Regions from separate parts of the Streptomyces sp. NPDC054883 genome, predicted to be linked through region 1. Evidence: predicted binding sites of a transcription regulator. Region 1 holds the regulator's gene; the other holds the start of a gene.
What was found. Region 1 encodes HspR, which represses chaperone genes until heat shock. Its sites were predicted from a motif close to TTGAGNNNNNNNNNCTCAA; they were not measured.
Positions count from the first base shown of each region.

Region 2: a site for HspR is predicted at 6,969-6,987, ahead of lon (endopeptidase La). Genes of this name have one in related genera too.

Region 1 covers NZ_JBSGYT010000002.1:9,059-18,592, forward strand. The annotation lists partial or broken gene ACWGH1_RS02500 ((Fe-S)-binding protein) at 1-1,383, opposite strand, end outside; gene ACWGH1_RS02505 (sugar transferase) at 1,494-2,066, opposite strand; gene dnaK (molecular chaperone DnaK) at 2,275-4,119, shown strand; gene grpE (nucleotide exchange factor GrpE) at 4,119-4,802, shown strand; gene dnaJ (molecular chaperone DnaJ) at 4,842-6,026, shown strand; gene ACWGH1_RS02525 (heat shock protein transcriptional repressor HspR) at 6,028-6,474, shown strand; gene ACWGH1_RS02530 (helix-turn-helix transcriptional regulator) at 6,629-7,663, opposite strand; gene ACWGH1_RS02535 (Rieske (2Fe-2S) protein) at 8,009-8,290, shown strand; gene ACWGH1_RS02540 (pyridoxamine 5'-phosphate oxidase family protein) at 8,422-8,826, opposite strand; gene clpB (ATP-dependent chaperone ClpB) at 8,971-9,534, shown strand, end outside.
Region 2 covers NZ_JBSGYT010000015.1:38,439-47,972, reverse strand. The annotation lists gene ACWGH1_RS14095 (multifunctional oxoglutarate decarboxylase/oxoglutarate dehydrogenase thiamine pyrophosphate-binding subunit/dihydrolipoyllysine-residue succinyltransferase subunit) at 1-1,451, opposite strand, end outside; gene ACWGH1_RS14090 (HAMP domain-containing sensor histidine kinase) at 1,711-2,835, opposite strand; gene ACWGH1_RS14085 (response regulator transcription factor) at 2,832-3,572, opposite strand; gene ACWGH1_RS14080 (hypothetical protein) at 3,722-4,249, opposite strand; gene ACWGH1_RS14075 (glycosyltransferase family 39 protein) at 4,292-5,707, shown strand; gene ACWGH1_RS14070 (sulfurtransferase) at 5,765-6,616, shown strand; gene lon (endopeptidase La) at 7,010-9,409, shown strand.

The DNA.
Region 1 (9,534 bases):
GAAGTCGACCTCCTTGGTCCACTCCACCCGCTGCTTCTTGGCCAGGCCCCAGGGGTTGCCTTTCTTCTCCAGGTTCTTGAGCATCGTGCCCGCCTCCGACGGGAACGCGCTCTCGATCATCACCTGGTAGCGCCGCATGTCGACGATGTGGTCGATGTGCTCGATGTCGACCGGGCACTGCTCGACGCACGCGCCGCAGGTGGTGCAGGACCACAGCACGTCGGGGTCGATGACACCGTTCTCCTCGACCGTGCCGATCAGCGGGCGCTCCGCCTCGGCCAGGGCGGCGGCGGGAACGTCCTTCAGCTGCTCGGCGGTCGCCTTCTCGTTGCCCTCCATGTCCTTGCCGCCGCCCGCGAGCAGGTACGGCGCCTTGGCGTGCGCGTGGTCGCGCAGCGACATGATCAGGAGCTTCGGGGAGAGCGGCTTGCCCGTGTTCCAGGCGGGGCACTGCGACTGGCAGCGGCCGCACTCGGTGCAGGTGGAGAAGTCGAGGATGCCCTTCCAGGAGAACTGCTCGACCTGGGAGACGCCGAAGACGTCGTCCTCGCCCGGCTCCTCGAAGTCGATCTCCTTGCCGCCGCTGGTCATCGGCTGGAGCGCGCCCAGGGCGGTGGAGCCGTCCGCGTTGCGCTTGAACCAGATGTTCGGGAAGCCGAGGAAGCGGTGCCAGGCGACACCCATGTTGGTGTTGAGCGAGACCACGATCATCCAGATCAGCGAGACGCCGATCTTGACCATCGCGGTGAAGTAGATGGCGTTCTGGAGGGCCCCGAGCGAGAGGCCCTTGAAGGCCAGCACCAGCGGGTACGAGGCGAAGTACGCCGGCTCGTACGAGTCCACGTGGTGGGTCGCGCCTTCGAGGCCGCGCAGGGTGAGGATCGCGAGGCCGATGGTGAGGATCACGTACTCGACGAAGTACGCCTGCCAGGCCTTGGAGCCGGCGAAGCGCGACTTGCGGCCGGCCCGCGAGGGCAGCGAGAGCAGCCGGATCGCCATCAGGACGACGATGCCGAGGATCGTCATGACGCCGATGAACTCGATGTAGAGCTCGAAGGGCAGGAAGTCGCCGACGACCGGGAGCGTCCAGTCGGCCCGGAAGAGCTGGCCGTACGCCTGCAGCAGCGTCGGCGGCAGCGTCAGGAAGCCGATGGCGACGAACCAGTGCGCGAAGCCGACGATGCCCCAGCGGTTCATCCGGCTGTGGCCGAGGAACTCCCTGACCAGGGTGAGCGTTCGTTCCTTCGGACGGTCCGTGCGGCTGCCCGCCGGCACGGGTTGACCGAGTTTCACGAACCGGTAGATCTGCGCCACGGCTCGGGCGAGCAGCGCGACGCCGACCACGGTCAGGACCAGCGACACGATGATCGCGGCGAGTTGCATGGGAGGGCTCCTCGGGCGGGACTTACTAAGCGGTAACTTATTGAGTCAAGGCTTGAGGTTACCCAGTTCCCGCGCCGCAATGTAGGTGGGCGTGCGGTGATCTGTGTCGCTCAGGCATGCCTCTGTCGGTAGGCGGCCCGGGGGGTCTGCGCGAGGATCGCCAGATCCATCCCCAGCCAGTGACTCTCCACATAGTGCCGGTCCAGCAGGGCCATCTCTTCCCAGGGCAGGTCGGAGCGGGCGCTCACTTGCCACAATCCGGTCATACCGGGCCGTACGAGCAGCCTATCGGCCCTGTCCGCGCACGCCTCGGGCCGCGGGCCGACCAGTGACATCTCGCCGCGCAGCACATTGAGCAGCTGCGGCATCGCGTCCAGGGCGCACCGTTCGACGAGCCCGCCCGCCCGGCCCGCGCCCTCCGTGCGCAGCCGCCAGGTCCGGAACGTGCGCCCGCCCGCCCCGGCCGCCGGCTCCCGTACGAGGACACGCGCGCCCGGCGTCCCGCGCCGCCCGGCCCCGGCCGCGTACAGCAGTGCGCCGGCCGCGAGCAGCGGGACGGCGAACGCGACGGCCAGCAGCAGCGCCCCGAGGAGGTCGAGCACCCGCTTCGCCGACAGGTCCGGCCGCGGGGGCGTCCAGGCGGGGCGCCGGATCGCGGGGAGCGTGAGGGGCGGCAGCGGCATGCAGGCACCGTGCCGTACGGCCGCGCCGGGCCCGGGTCGGCGCGCGGCGGGCGTCGCCCGCTCGGCCCCGCAGGGCAGGGCTGGAAGGCGCTGGTTGAGCGTAAGGGTGGCGTAAGAGTTGAGTCGACTCGGCTCACCTCTGTTGACGCAGGCGGAGGGTTCCTGCATCCTTGAGTCTGTTCCACTCAAGTCAGCTGGAGGAATCAAAATGGCACGTGCGGTCGGCATCGACCTGGGCACCACTAACTCCGTCGTCAGCGTTCTGGAAGGCGGCGAGCCCACCGTCATCACCAACGCCGAGGGCGCCAGGACCACGCCGTCCGTCGTCGCCTTCGCCAAGAACGGCGAGGTCCTCGTCGGCGAGGTCGCCAAGCGCCAGGCGGTCACGAACGTGGACCGTACGATCCGCTCGGTCAAGCGCCACATGGGCACTGACTGGAAGATCAACCTGGACGGCAAGGACTTCAACCCGCAGCAGATGAGCGCCTTCATCCTGCAGAAGCTGAAGCGCGACGCCGAGGCGTACCTGGGTGAGAAGGTCACGGACGCGGTCATCACCGTTCCGGCCTACTTCAACGACTCCGAGCGTCAGGCGACGAAGGAGGCCGGCGAGATCGCGGGCCTGAACGTCCTGCGCATCGTCAACGAGCCGACGGCCGCCGCCCTGGCCTACGGCCTCGACAAGGACGACCAGACCATCCTCGTCTTCGACCTCGGTGGCGGCACGTTCGACGTGTCCCTGCTGGAGATCGGCGACGGCGTCGTCGAGGTGAAGGCCACCAACGGCGACAACCACCTCGGTGGCGACGACTGGGACCAGCGCGTCGTCGACTACCTCGTGAAGCAGTTCGCCAACGGCCACGGCGTCGACCTGTCCAAGGACAAGATGGCGCTCCAGCGGCTGCGCGAGGCCGCCGAGAAGGCGAAGATCGAGCTGTCCTCCTCCACGGAGACCTCGATCAACCTGCCCTACATCACGGCTTCCGCCGAGGGCCCGCTGCACCTGGACGAGAAGCTCACCCGCGCCCAGTTCCAGCAGCTGACCGCGGACCTGCTCGACCGCTGCAAGACCCCGTTCCACAACGTCATCAAGGACGCCGGCATCCAGCTGTCCGAGATCGACCACGTGGTCCTGGTCGGCGGCTCCACCCGCATGCCGGCCGTCGCCGAGCTCGTCAAGGAGCTCACCGGCGGTCAGGACGCCAACAAGGGCGTCAACCCGGACGAGGTCGTCGCCATCGGCGCCACCCTCCAGGCCGGTGTGCTCAAGGGTGAGGTCAAGGACGTCCTGCTGCTCGACGTGACCCCGCTGTCCCTCGGCATCGAGACCAAGGGCGGCATCATGACCAAGCTGATCGAGCGCAACACGACCATCCCGACCAAGCGGTCGGAGATCTTCACGACGGCCGAGGACAACCAGCCGTCGGTGCAGATCCAGGTCTACCAGGGCGAGCGCGAGATCGCGGCGTACAACAAGAAGCTCGGCATGTTCGAGCTGACCGGTCTGCCGCCGGCCCCGCGCGGGGTCCCGCAGATCGAGGTCTCCTTCGACATCGACGCCAACGGCATCATGCACGTCACGGCCAAGGACCTCGGCACGGGCAAGGAGCAGAAGATGACCGTCACCGGCGGCTCTTCGCTCGGCAAGGACGAGGTCGACCGCATGCGCCAGGAGGCGGAGCAGTACGCGGACGAGGACCTGCGCCGCAAGGAGGCCGCGGAGACCCGCAACCAGGCCGAGCAGCTCGTGTACCAGACGGAGAAGTTCGTCAAGGACAACGAGGACAAGGTCCCTGGTGACGTCAAGACCGAGGTCGAGGCGGCCGTCGCCGAGCTGAAGGAGAAGCTCAAGGGCGAGGACACCACCGAGATCCGTACCGCCACGGAGAAGGTCGCGGCGGTCAGCCAGAAGCTCGGCCAGGCGATCTACGCCGACGCGCAGGCGGCCCAGGCCGCCGGTGGCGCGGGCGACGCCGGCCAGGCCAAGGCCGACGACGACGTGGTCGACGCCGAGATCGTGGACGACGAGAAGCCGAAGGGCGGCGCTGCCTGATGTCGGAGGAGACCCCGGGTTTCGACGAGAAGCCTGATGTCCCCACCGGCGCCGGCGCGGACGACGCGGCAGCCGAGCCGAAGGCCGCCGACTCCTCCAAGGAGGACGAGGCGGCCCGGACCGGGGACGCAGCAGCCGAGGCCCTCGGCAAGGAGACGGCCCTCGTGGCGCAGCTGGACCAGGCCCGCACCGCGCTCGGCGAGCGCACCGCGGACCTCCAGCGGCTCCAGGCGGAGTACCAGAACTACCGCCGGCGGGTGGAGCGGGACCGGATCGCCGTCAAGGAGATCGCGGTCGCGTCCCTCCTGACGGAACTGCTCCCGACCCTGGACGACATCGGCCGGGCGCGGGAGCATGGCGAGCTGGTCGGCGGCTTCAAGTCGGTGGCCGAATCGCTGGAGACCGCCGCCGCCAAGATGGGGCTGCAGCAGTTCGGCAAGGAGGGCGAGCCCTTCGACCCGACGGTCCACGAGGCCCTGATGCACTCGTACGCGCCGGACGTCACCGAGACGACCTGCGTGGCGATCCTGCAGCCGGGCTACCGGATCGGCGAGCGCACCATCCGTCCCGCCCGGGTCGCGGTGGCCGAGCCCCAGCCGGGCGCGGCTCCCGCCGCGAAGTCCGAGTCCGCGGACGGCGATACGCCGTCTGACAAGGACACGGATGCCCCGGACGAGGGCTGACGTCGAACATGTAGGTGTACGAGAGGAGGGCCACCGGGGATGAGCACGAAGGACTTCGTCGAGAAGGACTACTACAAGGTCCTCGGTGTCCCCAAGGACGCCACCGAGGCCGAGATCAAGAAGGCGTACCGGAAGCTCGCCCGCGAGTTCCACCCGGACGCCAACAAGGGTGACGCCTCGGCCGAGGAGCGCTTCAAGGAGATCTCCGAGGCGAACGACGTCCTCGGGGACGCCAAGAAGCGCAAGGAGTACGACGAGGCCCGCGCGCTGTTCGGAAACGGTGGCTTCCGCCCCGGTCCGGGCGGGGCCGGCGGCTCGTTCAACTTCGACCTCGGCGACCTCTTCGGCGGTACCCAGCCGGGCGGCGCGGGCGGCGGCTTCGGCGGCGGCCTCGGGGACGTCTTCGGCGGCCTGTTCAACCGCGGCGGCGCGGGCCCGGGTGCGGGAACCCGTACCCAGCCCCGCCGCGGCCAGGACATCGAGTCGGAGGTCACCCTCTCCTTCACGGAGGCGGTGGACGGGGCCACGGTCCCGCTCCGGATGTCCTCGCAGGCCCCCTGCAAGGCCTGTTCGGGCACCGGCGACAAGAACGGCACCCCCAGGGTGTGCCCGACCTGTGTCGGTACCGGCCAGGTGTCGCGGGGCAGCGGCGGCGGCTTCTCGCTGACCGACCCCTGCGCGGACTGCAAGGGCCGCGGCCTGATCGCCGAGACCCCCTGTGACGTCTGCAAGGGCAGTGGCCGCGCGCGCAGTTCCCGCACCATGCAGGTCCGGATCCCGGCGGGCGTCTCCGACGGCCAGCGGATCCGGCTGCGCGGCAAGGGCGCTCCGGGCGAGCGGGGCGGTCCCGCCGGCGACCTGTACGTGGTGGTCCACGTCGGCAGCCACCCCGTGTTCGGGCGCAAGGACGACAACCTGACGGTGACCGTCCCGGTGACGTTCGCGGAGGCCGCCCTCGGCGCCGAGATCAAGGTGCCGACGCTGAACGGACCTTCGGTCACGCTCAAACTGCCGCCGGGCACGCCGGGCGGCCGTACGATGCGCGCCCGGGGCAAGGGCGCGGTCCGCAAGGACGGCACCCGCGGCGACCTGCTGGTGACGGTCGAGGTGTCCGTCCCGGCGGAGCTGTCGGACAAGGCCCGCGAGGCGCTGGAGATGTACCGCGACGCGACCGGGTCCGAGGACCCGCGCGCCGCGCTGTTCGAGTCCGCGAAGGGAGCATGAGATGGACGGCCGCCGCAAGAACCCGTACCAACTGACCGATGAGACACCGGTCTATGTGATCTCGGTGGCCGCCCAGCTCTCGGGCCTGCACCCGCAGACCCTGCGCCAGTACGACCGTCTCGGGCTGGTCTCACCGGGCCGGACGGCCGGGCGCGGACGGCGGTATTCGGCCAGGGACATCGAGCTGCTCCGTACGGTGCAGGCGCTGTCCCAGGACGAGGGCATCAACCTCGCGGGGATCAAGCGGATCATCGAGCTGGAGAACCAGGTCGCGGCCCTGCAGCAGCGCGTGGCCGAACTGTCCACAGCTGTGGACGGCGCGGCCGCCGCCCTCCAGGCGAGGGAAGCGCAGGTGCACGCCTCGTACCGGCGCGACCTGGTCCCGTACCAGCCGCCGCAGGCAGGCAGTGCGCTGGTCGTGTGGCGCCCCAAGCGCCCGCAGGGCTGACCGGGGCGAAGAGGCCCGTCGGCCCGCTCCGCAGGACATGTGGACCCCGCCCGGGGAACCGGGCGGGGTCCCCCGTTTTCCGGGCGCCAGAGGGGCCCCGGGCGTCACGCCCGCCCCGGGCGTCAGACGGGCCCGCGTCAGACCGGCCCAGGCGTCAGACGTGCCCAGGCGGCAGCGGCGGGGCGGCGCTGTGCAGGATCCCCGACTGCGCGATGAGGAAGCCGAGCTGGGCGCGGCTGCCGCTGCCCAGGGCGGTCGCCAGCTTCGCGATGTGCGCGCGGCAGGTGCGTACGTTCATCCCCAGCCGGCGCGCGATCGCCTCGTCCACGTGCCCCTCGATGAGGAGTTGGGCGATGGAGCGCTGTACGCCGGAGATACCATCCGGCGTGTGCGTGTACGTCACCTCGTCGCCCAGCGGCACGGCCCGGCGCCACAGTTGCTCGAAGACCTTGATGAGGTAGTCGACCAGCCCCGGGTGCCGCAGTTCCAGCGCCACCCGGCGGTCGTCGCTCGCGGGGATGAACGCCACCGTACGGTCGAAGATCATGAGGCGCTCGATGAGCTCCTCCAGCGTGCGGATCTCCACCTTTCCCGTGGAGATGCGGTCCACGTAGGCGAGCGTGCCCTGGCTGTGCCGCACGGTGTGCTGGTAGAGCGTACGGATGCTCACCCCGCGGTCGATCAGCGGCGCGGCGCGCTCCAGGGCCTCGCTGAGGATGAACGTGGGCCGGGCGCCGCCCGGCTGGACGGTCAGGGCCTCGGTGTGGCACTCGGCGGTGGCCAGGTCGAGCGCGGCGTTGATCTGGTCGATTCCCTCCAGCACCGTGATGGCGTGGGTGTTGGCGGGACTCTGGGCGCTGATGGCGAGGAACGGCTCGAATGCATCGGTGAGATCTACAGCGGTGCGTCTGCGGTCCTGGATCTCACGTTCGATGGGGTGGAGCCGTTGGGCGAGTGCGACGGAGGGGGGAACCGCGCGGAGTTGGTTCGCGTCATCCGGATCGGGTCGTAGCAGAGCGAATTCGAGCAGGCAGGGGGCGTTCCTGACCTCACCGCGGGCGACGCGGCCGGTGCTCAGCGCGGCCGCGTAAAGCCGTGCTCCCTCCGCGCACATCGCCGTGACGGGGTGGGGATGTGTCGGGTTTGTCTCACTTCTTGTCAAATCTCCACCCCCCAGGGTCCTGAACATGTAAGAACATGATGCATCGTCCCTGTGGCACTGACGTGCCTGAATAAGCCATCGTCTGTCACTGCGGGGGAGAGGATTCCATCAAGTGAGGACGAAGCCGACCATGTATAAGAGAATGCTTCGCTCGGCGCTTGCCGTTGTTTTCTCCGCCGTTGCGGTCTTCGGGGCAGTCGTCGCCGTCAACGGGGGCGCGGGAAGCGTTCAGGCCAGTGCTGCCGGTACGCCCGTCGAGTCGGCAGGCAAGCACGATCTCGGCTGGAACACGGCTCCCCTAGACCTCGGCTGGGACACTGCCCCTGCGCAGGTCTCCCAGTGACCCCCGACGACCGGGACTTCCGACGCGAGATGGCTTCGGCGTACCGGTCCGGATGGCAGTTCATCGACCTCGCCACGGCGATCCCCCACGCCGGCGATTCGTTGATGGTCACCTTGTTCGGCCAGCCGATCGTCGTAGTACGAGAAGAGGACGAAGACGTCCGGGCCTACCGCTGTCTGCGCCGCCCCCGGGGCGCACCGCAGCCCGTCCGCTGTGAGGTGCGGTACGGAATGGTCTTCGTCAACCTCGACCAGCGGGACCACCAGCTGTTCGAGCCCGATATCACCGCCGCCACCCCCCGAAGTGCCTGAAGCGATTCCCCCTCGTTGCACATCGCTCAGGCGCTACCCCCACACAACGGCGCCATCGTGGACCTGACCACGGTGGCGCCGTTGTGATGTCCGCGGGCGGCCGCGGATCCCTCTGAGGCCCGCCGTGCGCCTCAGGCGCGGCCCATCGCGCGGTCCAGGGCGATCTCCAGGACGACCCGGTCCGGGTTCGGCGAGGGCGTGCGCCCGTACCGCCGCGCGTAGCGCTCAACCGCGTCGGCCACCGAAGCCTCGTCCGTGCGGACCGTGGCGCGCCCCTCCAGGGTGGCCCAGCGCCGGCCCTCCATCTGGCACACCGCCACCCTCGCGACGCCGTCCGGCGCCGCCAGGACGTTGCGGACCTTCTTGCTGTGCTTGTTGCTGATCACGCGGGCCAGTCCGGCCGCGGGGTCGTACGTCACGCCCACCGGCACCACGTGCGGGCTGCCGTCCGGGCGGTGGGTGGTGAGGGTGCAGACGTGCCGCTCCTGCCAGAAGGCGAGGTATTCGGGCGTCGGGTGGAGTACGTCGTGGGCCATGGGGCGAAGCGTACGTCCGGGGCCGGTCGAGCCTTGAAATGCGCCTTGAGTGGAATAGACTCAACTTTGTGCACGCTGTATCTGTCACATCGGGTGTCATGCCGTACGTGACGACCTGAACCTGCCACGGAGAGGAGAGCGGCGGTGGAAGCCGAGCTGACGAACAAGAGCCGGGACGCCCTGAACGCGGCCACCAGCAGGGCCGTGAAGGACGGCCACCCGGACCTGACCCCCGCGCATCTGCTGCTGGCCCTGCTCACCGGCGAGGAGAACGAGAACCTCGTCGACCTGCTCGCCGCGACCGAGGCGGACCAGGCCGCCGTGCGCACGGGCGCCGAGCGGCTGCTGGCCGCCCTGCCCAGCGTCACCGGGTCCACGGTGGCGCCGCCGCAGCCCACGCGCGAGCTGCTCGCCGTGCTCGCCGAGGCCGACGACCAGGCGGGCAGGCTCGGCGACGAGTACCTCTCCACCGAACACCTGCTCATCGCCCTCGCCGCCAAGGGCGGCGCGGCCGGCGAGGTCCTTACCGCCCAGGGGGCGACGGCGCGGAAGCTGCTGGACGCCTTCGAGAACTCACGAGGAGGGCGGCGGGTGACCACTCCCGACCCCGAGGGCCAGTACAAGGCCCTGGAGAAGTTCGGCACCGACTTCACGGCGGCGGCCCGCGAGGGCAAGCTCGACCCCGTCATCGGCCGCGACCAGGAGATC
Region 2 (9,534 bases), on a different contig from region 1:
TCGGTGATGTCGAGGTCGGGGTGCTTGCGCTGCTTGTACTCCAGCGGGTCGGTGTCGGCCATGACGTGGCCGCGGACCCGGTAGGAGTGGATCAGCTCGAAGACGCGCGCGGCCTTGGTGACGTCGTCGTCGTGGGAGGCGTCGATGTCCCGGAGCCAGCGGACCGGCTCGTACGGGATGCGCAGCGCCTCGAAGACGTCGTCGTAGAAGCCGTTCTCGCCCAGCAGCAGGTTCGCGACGATGCGCAGGAACTCGCCGGAGGCCGCACCCTGGATGACCCGGTGGTCGTAGGTCGAGGTCAGGGTCATGACCTTGGAGATGCCCAGCTTGTTCAGGGTGTCCTGCGACGTGCCCTGGAACTCGGCGGGGTAGTCCATCGAGCCGACGCCCATGATGACCGACTGACCGGGCATCAGACGCGGCACGGAGTGAACGGTGCCCAGGCCGCCGGGGTTGGTCAGCGAGACGGTGACGCCGGTGAAGTCGTCCATCGTCAGCTTGCCGACGCGGGCGCGGCGGACGATGTCCTCGTACGCCTGCCAGAACTCGAAGAAGTTGAGGGTCTCGGCCTTCTTGATGCCGGCGACGACGAGCTGCCGGTCGCCGTTGGCCTTCACCAGGTCGATCGCCAGGCCGAAGTTCACGTGCTCCGGCTTGACCAGGGTCGGCTTGCCGTCCTTCTCCGCGAAGGAGTAGTTCATCGACGGCATGGCCTTGATGGCCTGCACCATCGCGTAGCCGATCAGGTGCGTGAAGGAGATCTTCCCGCCCCGGGCGCGCTTGAGGTGGTTGTTGATGACGATGCGGTTGTCGAACAGCAGCTTCACCGGGACGGCGCGGACGGACGTGGCCGTCGGGACGTCCAGCGAGGCGTTCATGTTCTTGGCTACGGCGGCGGCCGGACCGCGGAGCGTCACCAGCTCGGGCCCGGCGGGGGCCTCGGTGGTGGGCGCGGACTTCTGCGGGGCAACCGGAGCGGCGGCAGGGGGCGCGGCCGGTGCGGTGGCCGGGGCCTGGGAGGTGACAGTCACAGCAGGGGCACCAGAGGGGGTGGCAGGAGCAGGGGCAGGAGCTGACACGGGCGCGGCAACAGGGGCTCCGTCGGAGCCGGTGTTCGCCACGGGAGGTGCGGCGCTCGCCGCCCCCGTGGCGGCTGCGACGCTGGCCCGCGGGACCTCGGCGGTGACGGTGGCGGCGGCCTGTGCGGAGGCGCCGTCCGTCGTCGTGGACTTCTCGGGACCATCCGCCTTCACGGGAGCGGCAGCGCCCCCCGGCTTGTAGTCGGCGAAGAAGTCCCACCAGGCCCGGTCGACCGAGTTGGGGTCCTGGAGGTACTGCTGGTAGATCTCGTCGACGAGCCACTCGTTGGCACCGAAGCCTGAGGCAGGGGTCTTCCCGCCCTCTGCTGCTTCGGTCGTGGTGCTCGGGTTACTGGGGGACTGTGGCGACACGGCGGCAACCGCCCTCTTCCGCTTCACAAGGTATGGACAGCGGGAATAAAGGCTACGCCTCCCGGAGGGGGTGATGCAGGCCGGGCGGGAGTTACGTCGCGCAGGTCACATCGAACAGCGGGTTTCACAGCCGGGAATGGCGGGAAACAAGCGTGGTTCGGGTAGGGGGTACCGAGGTTGCGGCCCCCTTGGCTACGCACCCCTTACGACCCCTGCCGGGTGTGGCCGAGATCATGTCTTTTCCCACTCGAACCCTACGTCAACGCGGCGCCCGCGAGCTTCCCGGAAGCGTGACGAGGATGCGGCAGCCCCGTGACGATTCGGCCACGCGGATGTCCCCTCCGTGCAGGCCGACGGCCCAGCGGGCGATCGCCAGGCCCAGCCCCGTACCGCCGTCGCCGCCGCCCGCGCTGCCCCGGTTGAAGCGCTCGAAGACCCTGTGGCGTTCCTCTTCCGGGATTCCAGGGCCTTCGTCCCGGACCTCGACCACGAGGCTGCCGGGGGCGTCCCCGGCCCGGGCGCGGACCGTGACCCGGCCGTGCGGCGGGCTGTGCTTGACCGCGTTGTCGATCAGGTTCGCCACCACCTGGTGCAGCCGCTCCGCGTCCGCGTACGCGGTCAGGCCCGACGGGTGCACGTCCAGGTGGAGGTGAACGTCGTTGCGCGTGTGGCCGCCCGACCCGGTGGCCAGCCCCGGCCGCCCCGCCGCCGCCAGCCCCGACTCCTTGAGCACCCCCGACAGGTACGGCCACACCTCGAACCGGCGCGCCCGCAGCGGCACCACCCCGTTGTCCACCCGGGACAGGTCCAGCAGGGTCTCCACGAGCCGGCCGAGCCGCTCAGTCTGCTTGAGCGCGGTCCGCATGGTCTCCGGATCGGCCTGCGAGACCCCGTCCACCACGTTCTCCAGCACCGCGCGCAGCGCCGCGATCGGCGTGCGCAGCTCGTGCGAGACGTTGGCGACGAGCTCCTTGCGGTGCCGGTCCACCGCCTCCAGGTCGTCCGCCATCAAGTTGATCGTCGAGGCCAGGTCGCCCAGCTCGTCGCGGCGCCCGGCCCCGCGCACCCGGCGCGTGTAGTCGCCCCGGGAGATCGCCCCGGCCACCGTCGTCATGTCGTCCAGCGGCGCCGTCAGGCTGTGCGCCACGAACTGGGTGATCAGCATCGAGGCGATCACCGAGAACACGGTGATGAACCGCAGCTCCGTATCGGTGCGCAGGGCCACCATCAGCAGCCCCGTCGTGATGAACACGGACACCACGACGAGCGAGCCCAGCTTCGTCTTGATCGAGAACGGCGAGAACGGGCGCAGGCCGGCGGCCCGCTCACCGGCGCCGCCGGTACGGCCCGCGCCGCGCCCCCGGCCGGGGCGGGCGCCGCTCACGGCTGGGCCGGGGTCTCCAGGGCGTACCCGACGCCGTGGACCGTACGGATCCGCTCGGCGCCGATCTTCCGGCGCAGCGCCTTGATGTGGCTGTCGACCGTACGGGTCCCCGACGCGTCCGCCCAGTCCCACACCTCGGCCAGCAGCTGCTCCCGCGAGAGCACCGCGCGCGGCGTCCCGGCCAGGCACACCAGCAGGTCGAACTCGGTCGGCGTCAGGTGCACGTCCTCCGCCTGCACCCGCACCCGGCGCTGCGCGTGGTCGATCTCCAGGTCACCCAGGCGCAGCGTCGCCCCGCGCGGGGCGGTCGCCGCCTGCGTGGCCCGCTCCACCCGGCGCAGCAGGACGTGCACCCGTGCGGCCAGCTCCCGCATCGAGAAGGGCTTCGTCATGTAGTCGTCGGCGCCGACCCCGAGCCCCACCAGCATGTCGGTCTCGTCGTCCCGTGCGGTCAGCATCAGCACCGGCACCGGCCGCTGCGCCTGGACGCGGCGGCAGACCTCCAGCCCGTCGAAGCCGGGCAGCATGACGTCCAGCACCAGCAGCTCGGGCAGCCAGCTCTCGGCCGTGGTGACCGCGGCCGGACCGTCGTACGCCGTCTGCACCTGGAACCCCTCGGCGCGCAGCCGAGCCGAGATGGCGTCGGCGATGGTGCGGTCGTCCTCGACCACGAGCACGCGCCGCTGGGCACCTGGAGTGGCCGCGGCGCCGCCGTGGGTGGTGTGTGTCTGTTCCATGTCCCGCCCCTGAAGATCCCGCGTGATGGGGTGCAGCGTAGAGGAGGCACCGGCCCGCGGCCATGTGGGGTTCCGACGGACCGCCGCGGGCGTCCGGAACCGGCTCGCGGGGTGTCGGGCGGATCACGGCCGGGCCCGGCCGTGATCCGCTAGCCCTCGAACGGCGGCAGCGCGTCCAGCACCTTCGTCAACTCCGCTGGGACCGAACCGTCGTTGGTGACCACCTTGAGCGGGCCGCGCACGAAGGTGTACGTGAACCCGTCGAAGACCGTCCCGCCGCTCTTGGCGGCCCGGGGCAGGTGCGCGAAGTCCGCCGCCTCGACCGCCGAGCGCAGCCTGCCGAGCTGGGCCGGCGAGAGCCGGCCGGCGCCCTCCGGTTCGGCGTGCGCGCCCCGGCGGGTCCACGCGCCGTCGGACGTGACGGCCAGGGTGTGCGTCCGGCCGGCGAAGCCGCCGCTGCGGGTGACCGTGACCAGCCCCTCGGCGGCGGCGGGCGGCGGGGAGGGCGCCCCCGGCTCGGGCGCGCGCGCCGACGGGTCCTGCGGCGCGGGCAGACTCCCGCCGGGCGTCGCCTCCGCGGTGAAGGTGACCAGCGCGTGGTCCGGCCGGGCCAGACCGCATCCGCTCAGGACCACCGCGCCCAGCAGTACCGCCGCCATCACCCGGAACGCTCGCACAACCCACCTCCGCTGGAACGGGGGCCGACCCGAACCCCGAGTATGGAGTCCGCACCACTCGCACGGAAGCACCCGGAGGCCGACATCAGCCGCACAGCCCTGTGGCGCGGGCTGCCGCCGCTCCTCGCCGTCGTCCTCGGCCTCTGGGGCCTGGAACGCGGCCCCGGCGCCGGCAGCATGTGGCGCGACGAATCCGTCACCGTCCAGGTGGCGCACCGCCCGCTCGCCGCCCTCGCGGCGCTCCTCGGGCGGGTCGACGCCGTCCACGGGCTGTACTACCTGCTGCTGCACGGGGTCTACGCCCTGTGGGAGGGCGGCCTGTGGGCGCTGCGCCTGCCCTCCGTCGCCGCCACCGCGCTGGCCGCGGCCGGAGTGGCCGCGGTGGCGCACCGGCTGGCCGGGTCCCGGGCCGCGGTGATCGCCGGGAGCGCCTACGCCGCGCTGCCGCCGGTGCAGATGTACGCCCAGGAGGGACGCTCGTACGCCCTCGTCGCCTGCGCCGTGGTCTGGGCCACCCACCTGATGCTGGCCGAGCGGTGGGCGGCGTACGCGATGGTGCTGCTGGCCGGCTGCTGGCTGCACGAGTTCGCGGTACTGGCCCTGCTCGCGCACGGCTGCGCCGCCTGGCGCTCGCGCGGCTGGCGGTGGAGCGCCGCGGCCGTCGCCGCCGCGCTGGCGCCGCTGGCCCTCGTCAGCGCCCGGCAGGCGCAGCAGCAGCTCGGCTGGCTCGGGCGGCCGGGCTGGCAGGACTGGACGGCCTACGGTGCGCTCGCGCTCGCGGTGCTGCTGCTCGCGCGGGGCCTGCGCGACGCGCCGCACGCCCTGCGGGTCGCCGTACCGCTCGCGCTGCTGCCGCCGGGGCTGCTGCTCGCCGTGTCCCTGGTGCACCCCTGGTACGTCGACCGGTACGTGCTCTACTCGCTGGCCGGGCTCGCGCTGCTGATCGGGCTGCGGCTCGCCCGGGCCGAGGGCGTGCGGGCGCGCGCGGTGTGGCCGTGGGCGCTGGCCGGGGCGCTGCTGGTGCCGTGGGCGTGGTGGTCGGGGTGGCTGCGGACCTCCGACAGCCGCAAGGACGACGTACTGGCGGTGGCCGCCGCCGTCCGGGAGCGGGCCCGGCCCGGGGACGCCGTGCTCTTCATGCCGGCGCGGCGGCGCGAGTGGCTGCTGTCCTCACCGGCGACGTACGCGCCCCTGCACGACCTCGCCCTGGCCCGGACCCCGGTGGCCTCGCACAGCCTGTGGGGGACCGAGCTGCCCGCCGGGGAGATACGGGCGCGGCTGGCCGGGACACCGCGGGTGCTGGCGCTGCTCGACCCGCCGGGGCAACCGCTGGACCCGTACCCGGCCGAGGCCGCGAAGCGGGAGGCGCTCGCAGCCGGGTTCCGGCTGTGCTCGGTGACGGACGTACGCGGCGCGCGGATCGCGGTGTACGGCCGGGCGGCGGCCGACTGCGGCTGAAGGCGGCGCCGGGGCGCGGTGGTTGGATGGGCCGGTCGACCCTGCCGGAGGACCCGTATGAACGACAGCGAACGCCCCTTCGGCCCCCTGATCGGGGCCGAGCAGCTCGCCGACCGCCTCGCCGAGCCCGGCCTGGTGGTCTTCGACGCCTCCGTCGGCGCACTGCGCGGCGCGGACCGGCGGATCCCGGGGGCCCGCCCCTTCGACCTCGACGGGGCGCTGTCCGATCACGGGGCCACCGTCCCGCACACCATGCCCGCGGCCGCGGACTTCGAGGAGGCGGTGCGCGGCCTCGGACTGGGCGACCGCGACACGGTGGTCGTCTACGACGGCGCCGGGATCTACTCCAGCGCCCGGGCCTGGTGGATGCTGCGCGCGATGGGCTTCGACCGGGCCGCCGTGCTGGACGGCGGGCTCCCCGCCTGGACCGCCGCCGGTCTTCCGCTGGAGGACACCGCCCCGGCGTACGGGGGCCCGCGCGGCACCTTCACCGCCCGGCCGCGCCCCGGGCTGCTCGTGGACGCCGTCGCGGTGGCCGCGGCCCTGGCGGATCCCGCCGCCGCCGTGCTCGACGCCCGCACCAGGGAGCGGTTCGCGGGCACCGCCCCGGAACCGCGGCCGGGGCTGCGCGGCGGACACATGCCGGGCGCGGCCAGCCTGCCCTTCGCGGAACTCAAGACCTCGGACGGCCTGATGCGGCCGCCGGGGGAGCTGCGGGAGGCGTTCCGGGCGGTGGCGGGGGACCGCGAGCGGCTCTACTTCAGCTGCGGCTCCGGGGTGACGGCCTGCGTCCTCGCACTGGGCGCCGAGCTGGCCGGCTACCGGGAGAGCGCCGTGTACGACGGCTCGTGGAGCGAATGGGGCCTGCCCGGCCGGAGCCAGGACCGCCCGGTGGTGACGGCGGGTTAACCCCCGGCCGGCCGGGATGGCGACCCCACCGCGTCGGGGTCCGGGGTCGACAGGGTTCCGCACGTGAGCTCCCGCCGTCGCGTCCTCATCGCCCTGGCCGCCCTCGCGTCCCGGCGGGACGGCTCCTCACCGGCTGCTCGCCCGGCCGGCTCGCCGGCGGGCAGAAGACGGCGAGCGACGGCGCCGACGTGACCGGGACCGTCCACTGCGTCGAGGTGGCGGACGGGCGGCACGGCTCCGTCGAGGTCACCCGGGCAGCGGCCCGGGCGGCACCGTCCACCGCAACGGTCGGCCCCGAGCGTGTTCGCCCCGGGCGAACTCAGGTTGGGGAACATCGGGGGGCTCCGGGACATTGAGTCCGCATAGCTCAACTTCACTGCCGGAGGGAAGATCATGGCTTCGACGTCCGTAACGCTCACCCTGCCCGTGCTGCCGCTCGTTGACGAGGTCGTGCTGCCCGGAATGGTGGTACCGCTAGACCTGTCCGACGCCGAGGTGCGCGGAGCCGTGGAGGCCGCCCAGGCCGCCGCGGGCAGCGGGAAGCCGCGGGTGCTGCTCGTACCGCGGCTCGACGGGAAGTACGCCGGGACCGGGGTGCTCGGGACCGTCGAGCAGGTGGGACGGCTCTCCGACGGCGACCCCGGGGCGCTGATCCGCGGCCGCGGCCGCGTCCGCATCGGTGCCGGGACCACCGGCCCCGGGGCCGCGCTGTGGGTGGAGGGGGAGACCGTCGACGAGCAGGTGCCCGACCCGCTGCCCGGGGCCGTCGCCGAACTCGTCAAGGAGTACAAGGCCCTCGCCACCAGCTGGCTCAAGAAGCGCGGGGCCTGGCAGGTCGTGGACCGGGTCCAGCAGATCGAAGGGGTCTCGGCGCTCGCCGACAACTCCGGGTACTCGCCGTTCCTGACGGTGGCCCAGAAGGTCGAGCTGCTGGAGACGGCCGACCCCGTCGCCCGGCTCAAGCTCGCCGTCAAGGCACTCAGTGAGCACCTCGCCGAACAGGACGTCGCCGAATCCATCGCCAAGGACGTCCAGGACGGCGTCGACAAGCAGCAGCGCGAGTTCCTGCTCCGCCGCCAGCTGGAAGCCGTCCGCAAGGAACTGCGCGAACTGAACGGCGAGAAGGAAGGCGAGGAGTCCGACGACTACCGGGCCCGGGTCGAGGCCGCGGACCTGCCCGAGAAGGTACGGGAGGCCGCGCTCAAGGAAGTCGAGAAGCTGGAGCGCTCCAGCGACCAGTCGCCCGAGGGCTCCTGGATCCGCACCTGGCTCGACACCGTGCTGGAACTGCCCTGGAACGAGCGCACCGAGGACGAGTACGACATCCGCGGCGCCCGCGCGGTGCTCGACGCCGAACACGCCGGGCTCAGCGACGTGAAGGACCGGATCACCGAGTACCTCGCCGTGCGCAAGCGGCGCTCCGAGCGCGGCATGGGCGTCATCGGCGGCCGCCGCGGCGGCGCCGTACTGGCCCTGGTCGGACCGCCCGGCGTCGGAAAGACCTCACTCGGGGAATCGGTCGCGCACGCCATGGGCCGCAAGTTCGTCCGGGTCGCGCTGGGCGGCGTACGGGACGAGGCCGAGATCCGCGGCCACCGGCGCACGTACGTCGGTGCGCTGCCCGGCCGGATCGTACGGGCCATCAAGGAGGCCGGGTCCATGAACCCGGTCGTGCTCCTGGACGAGATCGACAAGGTCGGCTCCGACTTCCGCGGGGACCCGGCCGCCGCCCTGCTGGAGGTGCTGGACCCGGCGCAGAACCACACCTTCCGGGACCACTACCTGGAGGTGGAGCTGGACCTGAGCGACGTGGTGTTCCTGGCCACCGCGAACGTCCTCGAAGCAATCCCCGAGGCGCTCGCCGACCGCATGGAGCTCGTCCGGCTCGACGGCTACACCGAGGACGAGAAGATCGTCATCGCCCGTGACCACCTGCTGCCGCGCCAGCTGGAGCGGGCCGGCCTCGCCGCCGACGAGGTGGTCCTGGAGGAGGGGGCGCTGCGCAAGCTGGCGGGGGAGTACACCCGGGAGGCGGGCGTGCGCACCCTGGAGCGGTCCCTGGCGCGGCTGCTGCGCAAGGTCGCCTCGCAGCACGAGCTGGGCGAGCGGGACCTGCCCTTCACCATCGGAGCCGAGGACCTGCGGGCGCTCATCGGGCGGCCGCACCACGTCCCGGAGTCCGCGCAGGACCCGGCCGAGCGGCGCACCGCCGTACCGGGCGTGGCCACCGGCCTCGCCGTGACGGGAGCGGGCGGCGACGTGCTGTTCGTGGAGGCCTCGCTGGCCGATCCGGAGACCGGGGCGGCCGGGCTGACCCTGACCGGGCAGCTGGGCGACGTGATGAAGGAGTCGGCGCAGATCGCGCTCAGCTTCCTGCGCTCGCACGGCGCGGAGCTGGAGCTTCCGGTCGCCGACCTCAAGGACCGGGGCGTGCACATCCACTTCCCGGCCGGAGCGGTGCCGAAGGACGGCCCGAGCGCGGGCATCACGATGACGACCGCGCTGGCCTCGCTGCTGTCGGGGCGGCAGGTGCGGACGGACGTGGCCATGACCGGTGAGGTCTCGCTGACCGGGCGGGTGCTGCCGATCGGCGGGGTCAAGCAGAAGCTGCTCGCCGCGCACCGGGCGGGGCTGACGACGGTGATCATCCCGAAGCGGAACGAAGCGGACCTCGACGACGTGCCGGCGGAGGTGCTGGAGGGCTTGGAGGTGCACCCGGTGACCGATGTGCGGCAGGTCTTGGAGCTGGCCCTCGCGGAGGCGGAGGTGACCGCCGTAACGGCTGCCGCGTAGCGCCTGGCCGGCGGTGGACGAGTCATGCCCGGCGGGGCCTGGTGAAGCCGGCTCCGCCGGGCACCGGGCTCCGCCCGGGCTCGCGCCCCAATCGCCGGCGGGGCTGAGGTGGCGGGCCCGCGCCT